2 regions of the Roseateles sp. FW305-36 genome follow, and region 2 is predicted to be linked to the other one. Evidence: predicted binding sites of a transcription regulator. Region 2 holds the regulator's gene; the other holds the start of a gene.

Region 1 (6,957 bases), on a different contig from region 2:
CCCCATCTCAACATCTACAACGCCGCCGCCCTCGGCGAGCATGCCGCCCTGGGCGCCGACCGCTGGGTGGCGCCCGTCGAGCTGCCGCTGGATGCGGTGGCGCGCATCAACGCCATGCCGTCGGCCCTCGAGACCGAGGTCTGGGGTTTCGGCCGCCTGCCGCTGGCCTTTTCGGCGCGCTGCTTCACGGCCCGCCATCACCGGCTGCAGAAGGACGATTGCCAGTTCCGGTGCCGCGACGATGCCGATGGCCTGCTGCTGACGACGGGGGAGGGCGAGGACTTCCTCGCCCTCAACGGCATCCAGACCCAGAGCGCGGCGCTGCAATGCCTGATAGGCCACGGCGAGGCGCTGCAGGAGGCCGGCGTCAGCCTGCTGCGGCTGTCGCCCTGCGGCCAGCACTTCGGCCGCGTCATCGAGATCTTCGACGAGGTGTTCGCGCGCGGCGGCAATGCCGCATGGGCGATGGAGGAGTTGCGCGAGCTGCGCCTGCCCGGTCGCCTCGTCGACGGCTTTGCGCGCCGCCAGCCTGGCCTGGCGGAGGCAGCATGAGCCTGACCCTGCCCAGCCTGCCGTCGCCCTGGCGCGAGCGCATCGCCCGCCTGCCCAGCCGTCCGCCTTCCACCGCCCTGGCCCTGCTGCTCGACCGCCTGCTGCTGCCGCGCCTGGACGCGTCGCAGTGCCAGGCCCTGCAAGGCCAGACCGTCGAGATCGAGCTGCAGGAGCTCGGCGCCCGGGTGCGCCTGCGGCTGACCGAGCGCGGCTTTTGCGCCGCCGGTGAAGGCGGCACACCCCATCTGCGCCTGCGCGCCCGCGCCGATGCTCTGTGGCGGCTGCTGCGTGGCGAGGACGATGCCGACCGGCTCTTCTTCGACGGCGCCCTCGTCATGGAAGGCGACACCGAGTACGGGCTGATCCTGAAGAACACCCTGGACGCGATAGGTCCGCTGTGGAGCACGCCATGAACCCAACCGCAACCCTGGCCCAGCGCCTCGTCGACGCGCTGCTGGCGCGCGGCGCGCGCGAAATCTTCGGCATCCCCGGCGACTTCGCGCTGCCGCTGTTCCGCGAGATCGAGCGCGACGGCCGCCTGCCCATCCTGACCCTGGCCCACGAGCCCGGCGTCGGCTTCGCGGCCGATGCGACGGCGCGCGTGCGCGGCGGCCTCGGCGTCGCCGCCGTCACCTATGGCGCCGGCGCGCTCAACCTCGTCAACGCGGTGGCCGGTGCCTATGCCGAACGCGTGCCCCTGGTCGTGCTGTCCGGCGCGCCGGCCGCGCACGAGGCCGTCAGCGGCCTGCTGCTGCATCACCAGGTCAAGCAGCTCGATTCGCAATGGCGGCTCTACGAGGAGATCACCGTCGACCGCGCCCGCCTGGACGACCTGGAGCGTGCGCCCCAGGCCATCGCCCGCGTGCTGGACGCGGCCCTGGCCCGCTCGCGGCCGGTCTATCTCGAGATCCCGCGCGATCTGCCGGGCCGGCCCTGCGCCGAGGTGCCCGCGCCGGCGCCGCGACATTGGGACACCGAGCGCGTGGCGGCCTGCGCCGACGAGCTGCTGGCGCGGCTGCGTGCGGCGCGCGACCCGCTGCTCGTCGTCGGCGTCGAGGTCAGGCGCTACGGGCTGGAGGCGCGCGTGGCCGAGCTGGCGCGGCGACTGGGCCTGCCGGTGCTGACCAGCTTCATGGGCCGCGGCCTGCTGGCCGACGCCGACATTCCGCTGGCCGGCACCTATCTGGGCCTGGCCGGCGACCCCGAACTGAGCCGTCGCGTCGAGGGTTCGGACGCGCTGCTGCTGCTCGGCGTCATCGTGTCGGACACCAACTTCGCGGTGTCGGCCCAGCGCATCGACTTCCGCCACGCCCTGGTGGCCTATGACGACGAGGTCCGCGTTGGCCACCACGTCTATGCGGAGCTGCCGTTGGCCGCCCTGGTCGACGCGCTGCTCGAGCGCTGCCCGCTGCCGCGCACCGCCGTCGCGGCGCCGCCCGCACCGCCGTCCTACCCGCAGGGCCTGGTCGAGGACGCCGCTGCGGTCGAGCCCGCCGACATTGCCCGCGCCATCAACGACGTCTTCGCCCGCCACGGTGCGATGCCCATCGCCTGCGACGTCGGCGACTGCCTGTTCACGGCCATGGCGGTGCGTCCGACCGCGCTGCTCGCGCCGGGCTATTACGCCACCATGGGCTATGGCGTGCCGGCCGGCCTGGGCCTGCAGCGTGCCAGCGGCCAGCGGCCGCTGATCCTGGTCGGCGATGGTGCCTTCCAGATGACGGGCTGGGAGGTCGGCCACGCGGCCCGCCTCGGCCTGGATCCAATCGTCCTCGTCTTCAACAACGGCGGCTGGGAGATGCTGCGCAGCTTCATGCCCGAGGGCGGCTTCCACGACCTCGGCGGCTGGGACTTCGCCTCCATGGCCGCCGGCATGGGCGGCGACGGCTACACCGTGCAGACGCGGGCCGAACTGGGAGCGGCATTGCGCCAGGCCCTGGCCACGCGAGGCAGCTTCCAGCTCATCGACATCCGCCTCGCCCCCGGCGCGCGCTCGCCGACGCTGCAGCGCTTCGTGCAGGCGGTGCGGCGCCTGTCCATGCCCGAGGCCGTCGCCACTTCTTGACCTGGTTCAAGGACGAGGCCGACCCTGCTGGCCACACTGCCTGCCACTAGATGTAGCGCTTGTCTGCGCTGCGAACACCATAGGTAGTGGAATGAGTCTCTATCCCCAGCAGGTGATGAAGCGCGATGGCCGCCTGGAGGCCTTTGACGTGGGCAAGATCGCCCGGGCCCTGGCCAGCGCCGGCCGCGCCAGTGGCGAGTTCGGTGAGGACGAGGCGCACTGGCTGACCGAGAACGGCGTGCTGCCGGAGCTGATGGCGCGCACCCTGCCGGGCATCGAACAGATCCAGGACGCCGTCGAGTCCACGCTGTTTGGTGCCGGCTGGCGCCGCACGCTGCGGGCCTATACCGTCTACCGCGAGCAGCACCGCCGCCTGCGCGATGCGCGCCAGACCCTGGTCGACGTGCAGGCCACCATGGACGAGTACCTGCAGCAGCGCGACTGGCGCATCCAGGCCAATGCCAACCAGGGCTGGAGCCTCGGCGGGCTGATCCTCAATGTGTCGGGCAAGGTCGTCGCCAACTATTGGCTGGACCATGTCTATCCCCCCGAGGTCGGCCGCGCCCACCGCGAGGCCGACCTCCACATCCACGACCTCGACATGCTCAGCGGCTATTGCGCCGGCTGGAGCCTGCGCACCCTGCTGCACGAGGGCCTCAACGGCGTGCCGGGCAAGGTCGAGGCGGGGCCGCCCAAGCATCTCTCCAGCGCCGTCGGCCAGATCGTCAATTTCCTGGGCACGTTGCAGAACGAATGGGCCGGTGCCCAGGCCTTCTCAAGCTTCGACACCTATCTGGCACCCTATGTGCGCAAGGACGGGCTGAGCTACGAGCAGGTGCGCCAATGCATCCAGGAGCTGATTTACAACCTCAACGTGCCCTCGCGCTGGGGCACGCAGACGCCCTTCACCAACCTGACCTTCGACTGGACCTGTCCGGCCGACCTCGCCGAGCAGGTGCCCGTCATCGCAGGCGAGGAGCAGCCCTTCTGCTATGGCGAGCTGCAGGTCGAGATGGACCTCATCAACCGCGCCTACATCGACGTGATGACGGCCGGCGATGCCAAGGGTCGCGTCTTCACCTTCCCCATCCCGACCTACAACATCACCAAGGACTTCGACTGGGCCCATCCAAACACCGAGGCCCTGTTCGAGATGACGGCGCGCTACGGCCTGCCTTACTTCCAGAACTTCCTGAACTCCGACCTCGAGCCGCAGATGGTGCGTTCCATGTGTTGCCGCCTGCAGCTGGACCTGCGCGAGCTGCTCAAGCGCGGCAACGGGCTGTTCGGCTCGGCGGAGCAGACCGGCTCGGTGGGCGTCGTCACCGTCAACTGCGCGCGCCTCGGGCATCTGCATGCCGGTGACGAGGCTGCGCTGCTGGCGCGCCTGGACCGCCTGCTCGAACTGGGTCGCGACAGCCTGGAGATGAAGCGCAAGCTGATCCAGCGCCTCATCGACCAGGGCCTCTTCCCCTACACGCGCCGCTATCTGCGCACTCTGCGCAACCATTTCTCGACGCTGGGCGTGAACGGCATCAACGAGATGGTGCGCAACTTCACGCGCGGCCAGCACGACATCACCAGCGCCGAAGGCCACGCGCTGGCGGTGCGCCTGCTCGACCATGTGCGGGCCCGCATGGTGGAGTTCCAGGAGCAGACCGGCCATCTCTACAACCTGGAAGCGACGCCCGCCGAAGGCACGACCTACCGCTTCGCCAAGGAAGACCGCCGCCGCTGGCCCCACATCCTGCAGGCCGGCAGCGAGGCCAACCCCTACTACACCAACAGCTCGCAGCTGCCGGTCGGCTTCACCGACGACCCCTTCGAGGCGCTGGAGCGTCAGGAGGAACTGCAGCGCAAATACACCGGCGGCACGGTGCTGCACCTCTACATGAGCGAGCGCATCAGCTCGGCCGCCGCCTGCCGCGAACTGGTCAAGCGCGCGCTGTCCCATCACCGGCTGCCCTATGTGACGGTGACGCCGACGTTCTCGATCTGCCCCACCCACGGCTATCTGAGTGGCCACCACGAGTTCTGCCCCCAATGCGACGAAGAGCGGCTGGCCGCCAAGCGCCGTCAATCCGAACCCCAACCTGCCTGAAGGAGATCCCCATGAACGCTGTCATCGAACGCCAAGAACAGGACATCACGCTGCGCGAAGAGGAACGCCAGCGCTGCGAGGTCTGGACCCGGGTGATGGGTTATCACCGGCCCGTCGCGTCCTTCAACATCGGCAAGCAGGGAGAGTTCGCCGAGCGTGTTCACTTCGAGGAGGCAAGCGTCGCGTCGTGACCGCCGACGCCCTGGCTGTCGCCGGCCTGCAGCCCTTCAGCAGCGTCGACTTCCCCGGCCGCCTGGCGGCCGTCGTCTTTCTGCAGGGCTGCCCCTGGCGCTGCGGCTATTGCCACAACGCCGAGCTGCAGCCGCGCGGGCAGGGCAGCGGGCCGCGCTGGCCCGAGCTGCGCGACTGGCTGGCGCGTCGCCTGGGTCGGCTCGACGGGGTTGTCTTCAGCGGCGGTGAGCCCACGCTGGACCCGGCCTTGCCGGCCGCGCTGGATGAACTGCGGGCGATGGGCTATGCCCTGGGCCTGCACACCGCCGGCCTGGCCCCGCGCCGCCTGGGCACGCTGCTGCCGCGGCTCGACTGGGTGGGGCTGGACATCAAGGCGGCGCTCAGCGACGAATCCTTGCTCGACCGCATCACCGGCCGGGGCGGCAGCCCGCGCGCGGTGCGCGACTCACTGGCCCTGCTGCAGGCCAGCGGCGTGGACTTCGAGTGCCGCAGCACCGTCCATCCGGATTGGTTCAGCAACGCCGACCTGCTGCGCCTGGTGCGCGAGCTGGCCGGCGTGCCCCGCCATGTGCTGCAGCTGGCACGCCTTCCCGACGCGAGCGGGGTTTTGCGTCCTCCGCTGGCCTGGCCTTCCGCGGCCCTGCTGGCCGAGGCGCGCGCTATCAGACCCGGGCTGCAGCTGCGGGGCTGAGCAGGTCGCGGCAATGCGCCAGCAACGCCTCGGCCTGGGCCGGATCGAAGTCGCCATGCTGGACCTTGCGCACGCCCTGCTCATGCAGGCGCAGCTCGGTGCTCGCCGTCACGCCGACACGGGCCAGGCAGGCCCGCACGCAGGCCAGCGGGCAACCGTCGATGGCGAGGATGGGCCGGCCGCTGACGGCGGCGCGCTGGGCGGTGCGCACCAGCGCCTTGACGCCGCCGCCCACGCCGGCGATGCAGGACATCTCCGCGTCGCCGGCACGGTCCAGGCGCACGGCCAGGTGATTGGCCAGCTGGGCCGCGCTGGAGCAGCCCGAGCAGGCGTAGACCAGGGGCAGCTCCTGCACGGCGTCTCAGCCGATCAGCACCGCTTCACCGTCGGGGTTGAAGGGCAGCAGGCCGCCGAACTCGCCGCTCTCGACGCGCTTGACCAGCAGCTCCAGCATGCGCTTGATCTCGCTGGCGGTCGTGCGGCCGGCCAGGGCGGCGGTGAACATCAGCTGCCAGGCTGGCCCGGCCTGGCGCGCCTCGGCAGCCAGGCTCTGGAAGTCCTTCAGGTCGGCAGGGTCCTTGTCCACGCACATCAGCGGCCGCAGCACGCCGCCTTCACCGGCGGCATGGGCGGCACGCTGCTCCGGCGTCGCGTCGGCGTCGCACTCGGCGGTGGTGAAGACCATCAGCAGATGCTGGGGTTCGCGTTGCCTGCGGGCCATCACCAGCAGATCGTCAAAGTGTTCGATGTTCATGAGCCCCAGTCTGAGCCGCCCGCGCCGCCGTCGGCGCATCCGACGGAGGAGGGCGGTATCGGCCGAAAGGACTAGGTGGCCCGCTGCCGCCTCCTGCCATGGCCGGATGGGCCGTGGCGCGGCGGCCCTCAAGAATCCACCGCATGGAAGACAACGTGCACTGGACGGGCGCCGACGGCGCGCTGCGCGACCGCCGCCAGCGCCCGTGGCGCGACCTGCGCATCTCGCTGACCGACCGCTGCAACTTCCGCTGCGGCTATTGCATGCCGCGCAGCAAGTTCGGCCCGGGCCACCGTTTCCTGCCGCAGTCGCGGCTGCTGAACTTCGAGGAGATCGCCCAGGTGGCGCGCCAGGCCCTGGCCCTGGGCGTGCGTACGCTGCGCCTGACGGGCGGCGAGCCGCTGCTGCGCCGCGACCTGCATCAGCTCATCGGCCAGCTCGCCGCCTTGCGCACGCTGGACGGCACGCCGCCCGATCTGGCGCTGACGACCAATGGCAGCCTGCTGGCAGCCCAAGCCCAGGCCCTGCGCGACGCCGGCCTGAACCGCCTCACCGTCAGCCTCGACGCGCTGGACGACGCCGTCTTCCAGCGCATGAACGAG
Region 2 (6,957 bases):
GCGCATGATGACCTGGCGACGCGAAATCAGCTGCTGGCGGTAGATGCCGAGGTTCTGGCGGGTGCGTGTCGGCCCCCGGGTGATGACCAGACCCCACGTGATCAGGGGGGCTGCGTCGTCCGGCCAGCAGGTCTGGATGGGCAGGCGGCCGAGGTCGATGTCGGAGCCCTCGAACACCTCTTCCTGGCAGGGCGCGCGGCGCTGCACGGCGGGCTTCATGTCCCACAGCGCCTTGGCCATCTGCAGCAGCTTCGCCGTGTCCTTCAGCCCCTTGGGCGGATCGGGCTCCTTGAGGCTGGCGAGCACCCGCCCGACATCCCTCAAATCGGCCAGAGAGTCAGCACCCATGCCGAGTGCGACGCGACGCGTTGTCCCGAAAAGATTGGTCAAGGCGGGGGTGGCATGGCCGGTCGGCGCCTCGAAAAGCAGGGCCGGTCCGCCGGCCCTCAGCACGCGGTCGCTGAGGGCCGTCATCTCCAGCACCGGCGAGACGTTTTCGCGCACGCGCTTGAGCTCGCCAAGGCCTTCCAGGCCGGCGATGAAGTCCCTCAGGTCGCTGTATTTCATAACCAAAAGTAGTTTTGAACGAGACAAACAGCCTTGACTGGTTATCTTCGACTCGTAAAATTCGGCCGCTTCGGGTTTTTACTGAAACCCAACCGGCCGGGTCCTCCGGGCACAGAGATGCCACAGACCAAGGCAATAGGCCGGGAAATTATCACCGTCGCTCCGCCCAGACCGCCCCGACAAGGCAGCCTGAGGCGGGCTGCGACACAAGGAGTCGCATGACGACACGTCAAGACCTGTTCAGCCTGGCTCGCCTCACGCGGGATTCGGCGTCGCTGTTCGTGAAGGACATCGGCAACGGCCTGCTCGTGGTCAGCCACAACACGCTGGCCCTCGTCGGGCTGGCCGTGGTGTCGGTGCTGCTGGTGTTCACGAGCCAGGCTGGCCTGCGCGAAAAGCTGGAAACGGCCACCCTGGGCTGGCTGAACGCCCGCCAGGAAGCCCGCGCCGAGGCCGAAGGCAACACGCTGATGGCCGCCGCCGAGCCGGATGCCATCGCCCGTGCCACCGCCACCGATCCCCGCGAACTGAGCCGTCAGCAGGCCGCCGTCGCCCACTGGCTGGCGCGCCGCTACAGCGTGGCACCCGAGCCCATCAGCCGCCTGGTGCAGGAAGCCTGGTCCGTCGGCCAGCGCGCCAAGGTCGAGCCGACGCTGATCCTGGCCATCATGGCCATCGAGTCACGCTTCAACCCTTTTGCCCAGAGTTCCGTGGGCGCCCAAGGCCTGATGCAGGTCATGACGCGGGTGCACGATGACAAGTACGAAGCCTTCGGCGGCACGCTGGCGGCCTTCGATCCGGTGACGAACCTGCGCGTCGGCGTGCAGGTGCTGAAGGAATGCATGCAGCGCGCCGGTGGCCTGGAAGAAGGCCTGCGCTACTACGTCGGCGCGGCCAACCTGGCCGAAGACACCGGCTATGCCGCCCGCGTGCTGGCCGAGCATGAAATGCTGAAGGCGGTCGCCGCCGGCCGCACGGTGCCGACCATGACGACCGTGCGTCCGCCGATGCGCGAGGCCGCGTCGGCCCCCACGGGTGGCGATTCCGCGCAGGTGGCCTTGCTCCGCTGAGAAAGCCACCCCCATGCTCACGGCGCGCAAGACCCTCGAGCGTGGGCGCCGCTGGCATACACTGGGCGTTCACGCGACTGGCGATCAGGGTCACGAGCTGACCCGAGGTGGGACACCACCGGGGAGCGTGAGGCGGTTTTTGCGAACCGCTTTCAGCCGTTCGCCTGGGCAGCCTTGGACGTCACGCCTGCCGTGGTCGCCTTGGATTTACCGCCTGACCTTCGGAACACCAGCATGTTTGACCGCAACACCTCCACCCTCGCCCTGGTCGACCCCGAGCTCTGGACCGCCGTCCAGAACGAGAACCGCCGCCAGGAAGACCATATCGAGCTGATTGCCAGCGAGAACTACACCTCGCCGGCCGTCATGCAGGCGCAAGGCAGCCAGCTGACCAACAAGTACGCCGAGGGCTACCCCGGCAAGCGCTACTACGGCGGCTGCGAGTACGTCGACGTCGTCGAGCAGCTCGCCATCGACCGCCTTAAAGCATTGTTCGGTGCCGAATACGCCAACGTGCAGCCCAACTCCGGCTCGCAGGCCAACCAGGGTGCTTTCTTCGCGCTGCTGCAGCCCGGCGACACCATCATGGGCATGAGCCTGGCCGAAGGCGGCCACCTGACCCACGGCATGGCCCTGAACATGAGCGGCAAGTGGTTCAACGTCATCTCCTACGGCCTGAACGCCAAGGAAGAGATCGACTACGACGCCATGGAAGCCCTGGCCCGCGAGAAGAAGCCCAAGCTCATCATTGCCGGCGCCTCCGCCTATTCCCTGCGCATCGACTTCGAACGCTTCGGCAAGATCGCCAAGGAGATCGGCGCCTACTTCATGGTGGACATGGCCCATTACGCCGGCCTGATCGCCGCGGGCGTCTATCCCAACCCCCTGCCCCACGCCGACGTCGTCACGTCCACCACCCACAAGAGCCTGCGCGGCCCGCGCGGCGGCATCATCCTGACGAACGACGAGGCGATCGCCAAGAAGATCAACTCGGCCATCTTTCCCGGCATCCAGGGCGGCCCGCTGATGCACGTCATCGCCGGCAAGGCCGTGGCCTTCAAGGAAGCGCTGACGCCCGAGTTCAAGGCCTACCAGCAGCAGGTCGTGAAGAACGCCAAGGTGCTGGCCGACACGCTGATCGAGCGCGGCCTGCGCATCGTCTCCGGCGGCACCGAGAGCCATGTCATGCTGGTGGACCTGCGCCCCAAGAACCTGACCGGCAAGGAAGCCGAGGCCATCCTGGGCGCCGCCCACATGACCTGCAACAAGAACGGCATCCCCAACGACCCGCAGAAGCCCATGGTCACCAGCGGCATCCGCCTGGGCACGCCGGCCATGACGACGCGCGGCTTCAAGGAAGAGGAGGTCCGCCAGACCGCCCACCTGATCGCCGACGTGCTGGACAAGCCGCATGACGAGGCCAACCTGGCTGCCGTGCGCGAGAAGGTCGCCAAGCTGACGGCGGCCTTCCCGGTCTACCGCGGTTAATTCCCCGCAATGCGCTGCCCGTTCTGCTCTCACACCGAGACCCAGGTCGCCGAGACCCGGGAATCGGACGAGGGCGACGTCGTCCGGCGCCGGCGCCGCTGCCTGTCCTGCGACAAGCGCTTCACGACCTATGAGCGGCCGGACATCGCCCTGCCCTCGGTCGTCAAGAAGGACGGGCGGCGCGCCGATTTCGACGCCTCCAAGCTGCGCGCCTCCATGCAACTGGCCCTGCGCAAGCGGCCGGTCAGCGTCGAGCAGATCGATGCGGCCATCAATCGCATCGAGGAAAAGCTGCTCGCCAGCGGTGCGCGCGAGATCGCGTCCACCCGCCTGGGTGAACTCGTCATGCGCGAGCTCAAGCGCATCGACAAGGTCGCCTATGTGCGCTTCGCCTCCGTCTACCGCAGCTTCGAGGACGTCGACGAGTTCCGCCAGCTGATCCGCGAGATCTGACGCCTGGCTGAGCCCATCCCTCTTTCGGGGGATGTTGGGGGGACGCCGCCGCGGCCCCTCCCCCGTTGATCCGCCCAAAGGAGGAAAGACGTCACGGTCGGTGGTTTCTAGAGTTCGTTCATTCGCAACGAACCCAGGGAATCGCCATGAACCGCATCGCCAACACCCGCCGCCAAAGCCGTGGGTTCACCCTTGTCGAACTCTGCGTCGGCGTCGGCATCTGCGCCGCCGTCGCCGGCCAGGCCGTGCCCGCCATGGGCACGCTGCGCCAGCAGCAAAAGCTGCGCGTCAGCGCCGAGGCCCTGGCCGACAACCTGCGCCTGGCGCGCAGCGAGGCGGCCCGCCTGAGCGACTCGGTCTACTTCCGCGTCAGCGGCAAAGGCGCCAACGCCTGCTATGTGATGTATATCGGCGGCAAGGACGACTGCGATTGCGCCGGCGGCCAGCCGGTCTGCAAGAAGCTGAGCAGCCATGTCATCAAGGCCGAGTGGCTGCCCGCCAGCAAGCCGGTGCGGCTGAGCAGCAATGCCGAGACCCTGGAGTTCCAGCATCGCCAGGGCCTGGTCACCCAGACGGGCAGCATCGAACTCAGCGTCAGCGGCGGCCAGACCATCCGCCAGGTCGTGGCCATCACCGGGCGGGTGCGCAGCTGCTACGTGGGCACCAACAAGGTCAGCGCGATGGCGAAATGCGCCTGATGCTCCCTCATTCGTGGTGGATGCCGACTAGCGGCGCAATTCGACGGATGAACGGCATTTGTAACAACGAGTCACCGTGAAGTGCTGCCCAAAATCGACTCATGCGCACCTGCACACGCCCGCGACGCCACGGTTTTACCCTCATCGAGCTGATGGTTGCGCTGGCCATCGCCGGCATCCTCGCCGCGATTGCCTATCCCGCCTACACCGCGCACATGCAGCGCGCCCGGCGCGCGGATGCCATTTCGGCCTTGACCGCCGTCATGCAGGCCCAGGAGCGTTTTCGCAGCAACAACTCCACCTATGCGTCGACGGTCGCTGCCCTGGGTGTGAACATCAGCCAGATCACTCCGCTCTATGACGTCACGCTGAGCGGCGTCGGCGCCGTGCCGGGCTTCGGCATCGGCTACGTCGCGACGGCGACGCCCATCAGTACCGGCAAACAGGCCCGCGACGTGACCTGCAAGACCCTGGTCGTGACGCTGACCGGTGCCACGCCCCTGTACTCCGCGACCGGCGACCCCGGCAACAGCGGGGCCGACAGGGACACCAGCACCGAATGCTGGCCCCGCTAGCCATGAAGAAGCAGTTTCATGAGCTCAAGGCCCGCGTGGCGGGCCTGACCTTGATTGAAATCCTGGTAAGCCTGGGCGTGATCGCCATCATCCTGGCCGTGGCCGTGCCCTCGATGGCCGACCTGCTGGAGAAGCGCCGCGTCATCGCCGCGGCCGAGGAAGTGGCCGGCGTCCTGAACTACGCCAAGGCCGAAACGAATTCGACCAACTCCCTTCTGTTCGTCCGCTTCGATCCCGATCCGGCCAACAAGCTGAGTTGCGCCCTGGTCGCCACAACGGCGCCGCTCAACCGCTGCCGCTGCTATCTGCCGGCCAACAACGTCTGCCCGAACACCACCCAGAGGGCGCTGCGCCTGTTCCAGTTGCCCAGGAACCATGTGAAGTTCGACGCCAGCGCCACCACCTGGGCCGGTTCGCCCAACAACATCCGTTTCATGCGCGAACAAAACCGAATGGAAACCGAGGGCTTCCAGGTCAATGTGGAGGGGCTGAGCAGGGGCTTCAAGCTGCGCGTCGAGGTCAATTTGATCGGACGAGTCAGGGTCTGTTCGCCCAACGGCGACATGAGCGGGTACACCCCATGCTGAGTACTTTCCATCGCGGTCCGGGCGGCACCCAGCGGGGCATGGGTCTGGTTGAACTGATGGTGGGCATCACCGTCGGCCTGATCGTCACGGCCGGCGCGGCCGTCGTGGCCACGCGCCAGATCAACGAACACCGCCGGCTGATGCTGGAAGTCCAGATGCAGCAGGATTTGCGGATCGCCGCCGACCTGTTGCAGCAGGAAATGCGCAGGGCCGGCTATCGCGGCCTGCCTGCCAGTGGTGTCTGGGAGCCGGCGCGCAATGGTGGCGCCACGCCCGCCGCCGACGCCGCTTCCAGCCCCTATGCCGAGCTGACCCTGGGCGCTGCGAATGCCGACCTCTACTACCGCTATGCAAAAGCGACGGGTGGCGTCCTGAACACGAGCAATGTCCTGGCGAACAACGAGCAGTTCGGCGTTCGCTGGGATACCGGCAACCAGGCGCTCTATATCCAGCTGGGCCTGGTCAACGGCCGGCCCAACTGGCAGCCCATCACCGATCCCGACGTCGTCAGGATCACGAATTTCGTGCCCAGCATCGTCACGCAGCAGATCCCCCTCGACGATCTTTGCGATCCTTCCTGCAAGGCCCTGGGCAACTGCCCGACGCAAACCATCAGGCGGGTCGACTTCACCATCCAGGCCGTCGCCAAGTCCGACCCCAACGTCACGCGCACCTTGAACGTCAAGGAAAAGATCCGCACCGACGACATCAGCGGGATGTGCCCATGAAGCGCGCGTTTGCCATCGCCCAAGCCCGTCCGCAGCGCGGTGCGGCCACGCTGGTCGTGGTCATGGTGCTCTTCCTCGTGATGGCGCTGCTGGCCGCCTACGCCAACCGCAGCCTGATGTTCGAACAGCGCATCGCCGGCAGCTATTACCGCGCCAGCATGGCCCAGGAAATGGCGGAAGGCGCCACCGAGTGGACGCTGGCCATGTTGAATGGCACGGCCATCAACAACAGCTGCACTCCGATCGCCACCGGTGGCACGCGCTTCGTCGACCTGTACCTGAACGTGTCGCCGGATGACCGCGCGACGACGAGCCAGATCACGACGCCCCTGCCCAGCCTTGCCGTCGACTGCTCCTCGACCGGCACCGGCCTCACCTGCCGCTGCCCCCAGCCCAACACGCGCGCGGTCCAGCCTCCCACGCCGCTCGCCGGTGCCCTGATTCCGAGTTTTGGCGTTGCCGTAGGCACCGACCCCACCCTGCACTACGGCAGCTTCGAGGTGACCACCTATGGTTGCACCGACAGCAGCGTCGACAACTGCGCCAGCACGGATGCCGAAGCGCGCAGCCAGACGGCGGCGGCCATGGCCGTGCACAAGACCTCCATCGGCTTCATCGGTGCCGTGCCGTCCTCGCCCGCCGCCCCGCTGACCGTCAGGGGCAATCTGACGACCTCGGGCGTCGGCGGCCTGGGACTGCACAATACCGATCCGCGCTCCGGCGGCCTGCTCGTCGTCTCGGGTGGCCCTGCGCCGGCCCTGGACGACAGCCGCATGGACAGCGTGCCGGGC

What was found. The regulator NrdR, encoded in region 2, represses ribonucleotide reductase genes. The targets are predictions, from matches to a motif close to CACNANATNTNGTG.
Region 1: AC3WOE_RS27985 (ribonucleoside triphosphate reductase) is a predicted target of NrdR. The motif match lies at 2,693-2,706, and genes of this name have one in related genera.

What each region holds. Positions count from the first base shown of each region.
Region 1 is NZ_JBYSZK010000021.1:62,986-69,942, reverse strand. Features, by position in the region: gene AC3WOE_RS28000 (U32 family peptidase) at 1-552, shown strand, start outside; gene ubiT (ubiquinone anaerobic biosynthesis accessory factor UbiT) at 549-965, shown strand; gene ipdC (indolepyruvate/phenylpyruvate decarboxylase) at 962-2,617, shown strand; gene AC3WOE_RS27985 (ribonucleoside triphosphate reductase) at 2,733-4,718, shown strand; gene nrdD (anaerobic ribonucleoside-triphosphate reductase) at 4,730-4,909, shown strand; gene AC3WOE_RS27975 (anaerobic ribonucleoside-triphosphate reductase activating protein) at 4,906-5,601, shown strand; gene AC3WOE_RS27970 (putative zinc-binding protein) at 5,573-5,956, opposite strand; gene AC3WOE_RS27965 (ribonucleotide reductase subunit alpha) at 5,963-6,355, opposite strand; gene moaA (GTP 3',8-cyclase MoaA) at 6,499-6,957, shown strand, end outside.
Region 2 is NZ_JBYSZK010000010.1:205,973-212,929, reverse strand. Features, by position in the region: gene ubiD (4-hydroxy-3-polyprenylbenzoate decarboxylase) at 1-567, opposite strand, end outside; gene AC3WOE_RS19585 (lytic transglycosylase domain-containing protein) at 786-1,637, shown strand; ZMP/ZTP riboswitch at 1,701-1,814, shown strand; gene glyA (serine hydroxymethyltransferase) at 1,872-3,125, shown strand; gene nrdR (transcriptional regulator NrdR) at 3,135-3,578, shown strand; gene AC3WOE_RS19570 (GspH/FimT family pseudopilin) at 3,725-4,276, shown strand; gene AC3WOE_RS19565 (type IV pilin protein) at 4,378-4,851, shown strand; gene AC3WOE_RS19560 (pilus assembly FimT family protein) at 4,887-5,438, shown strand; gene AC3WOE_RS19555 (PilW family protein) at 5,477-6,166, shown strand; gene AC3WOE_RS19550 (PilX N-terminal domain-containing pilus assembly protein) at 6,163-6,957, shown strand, end outside.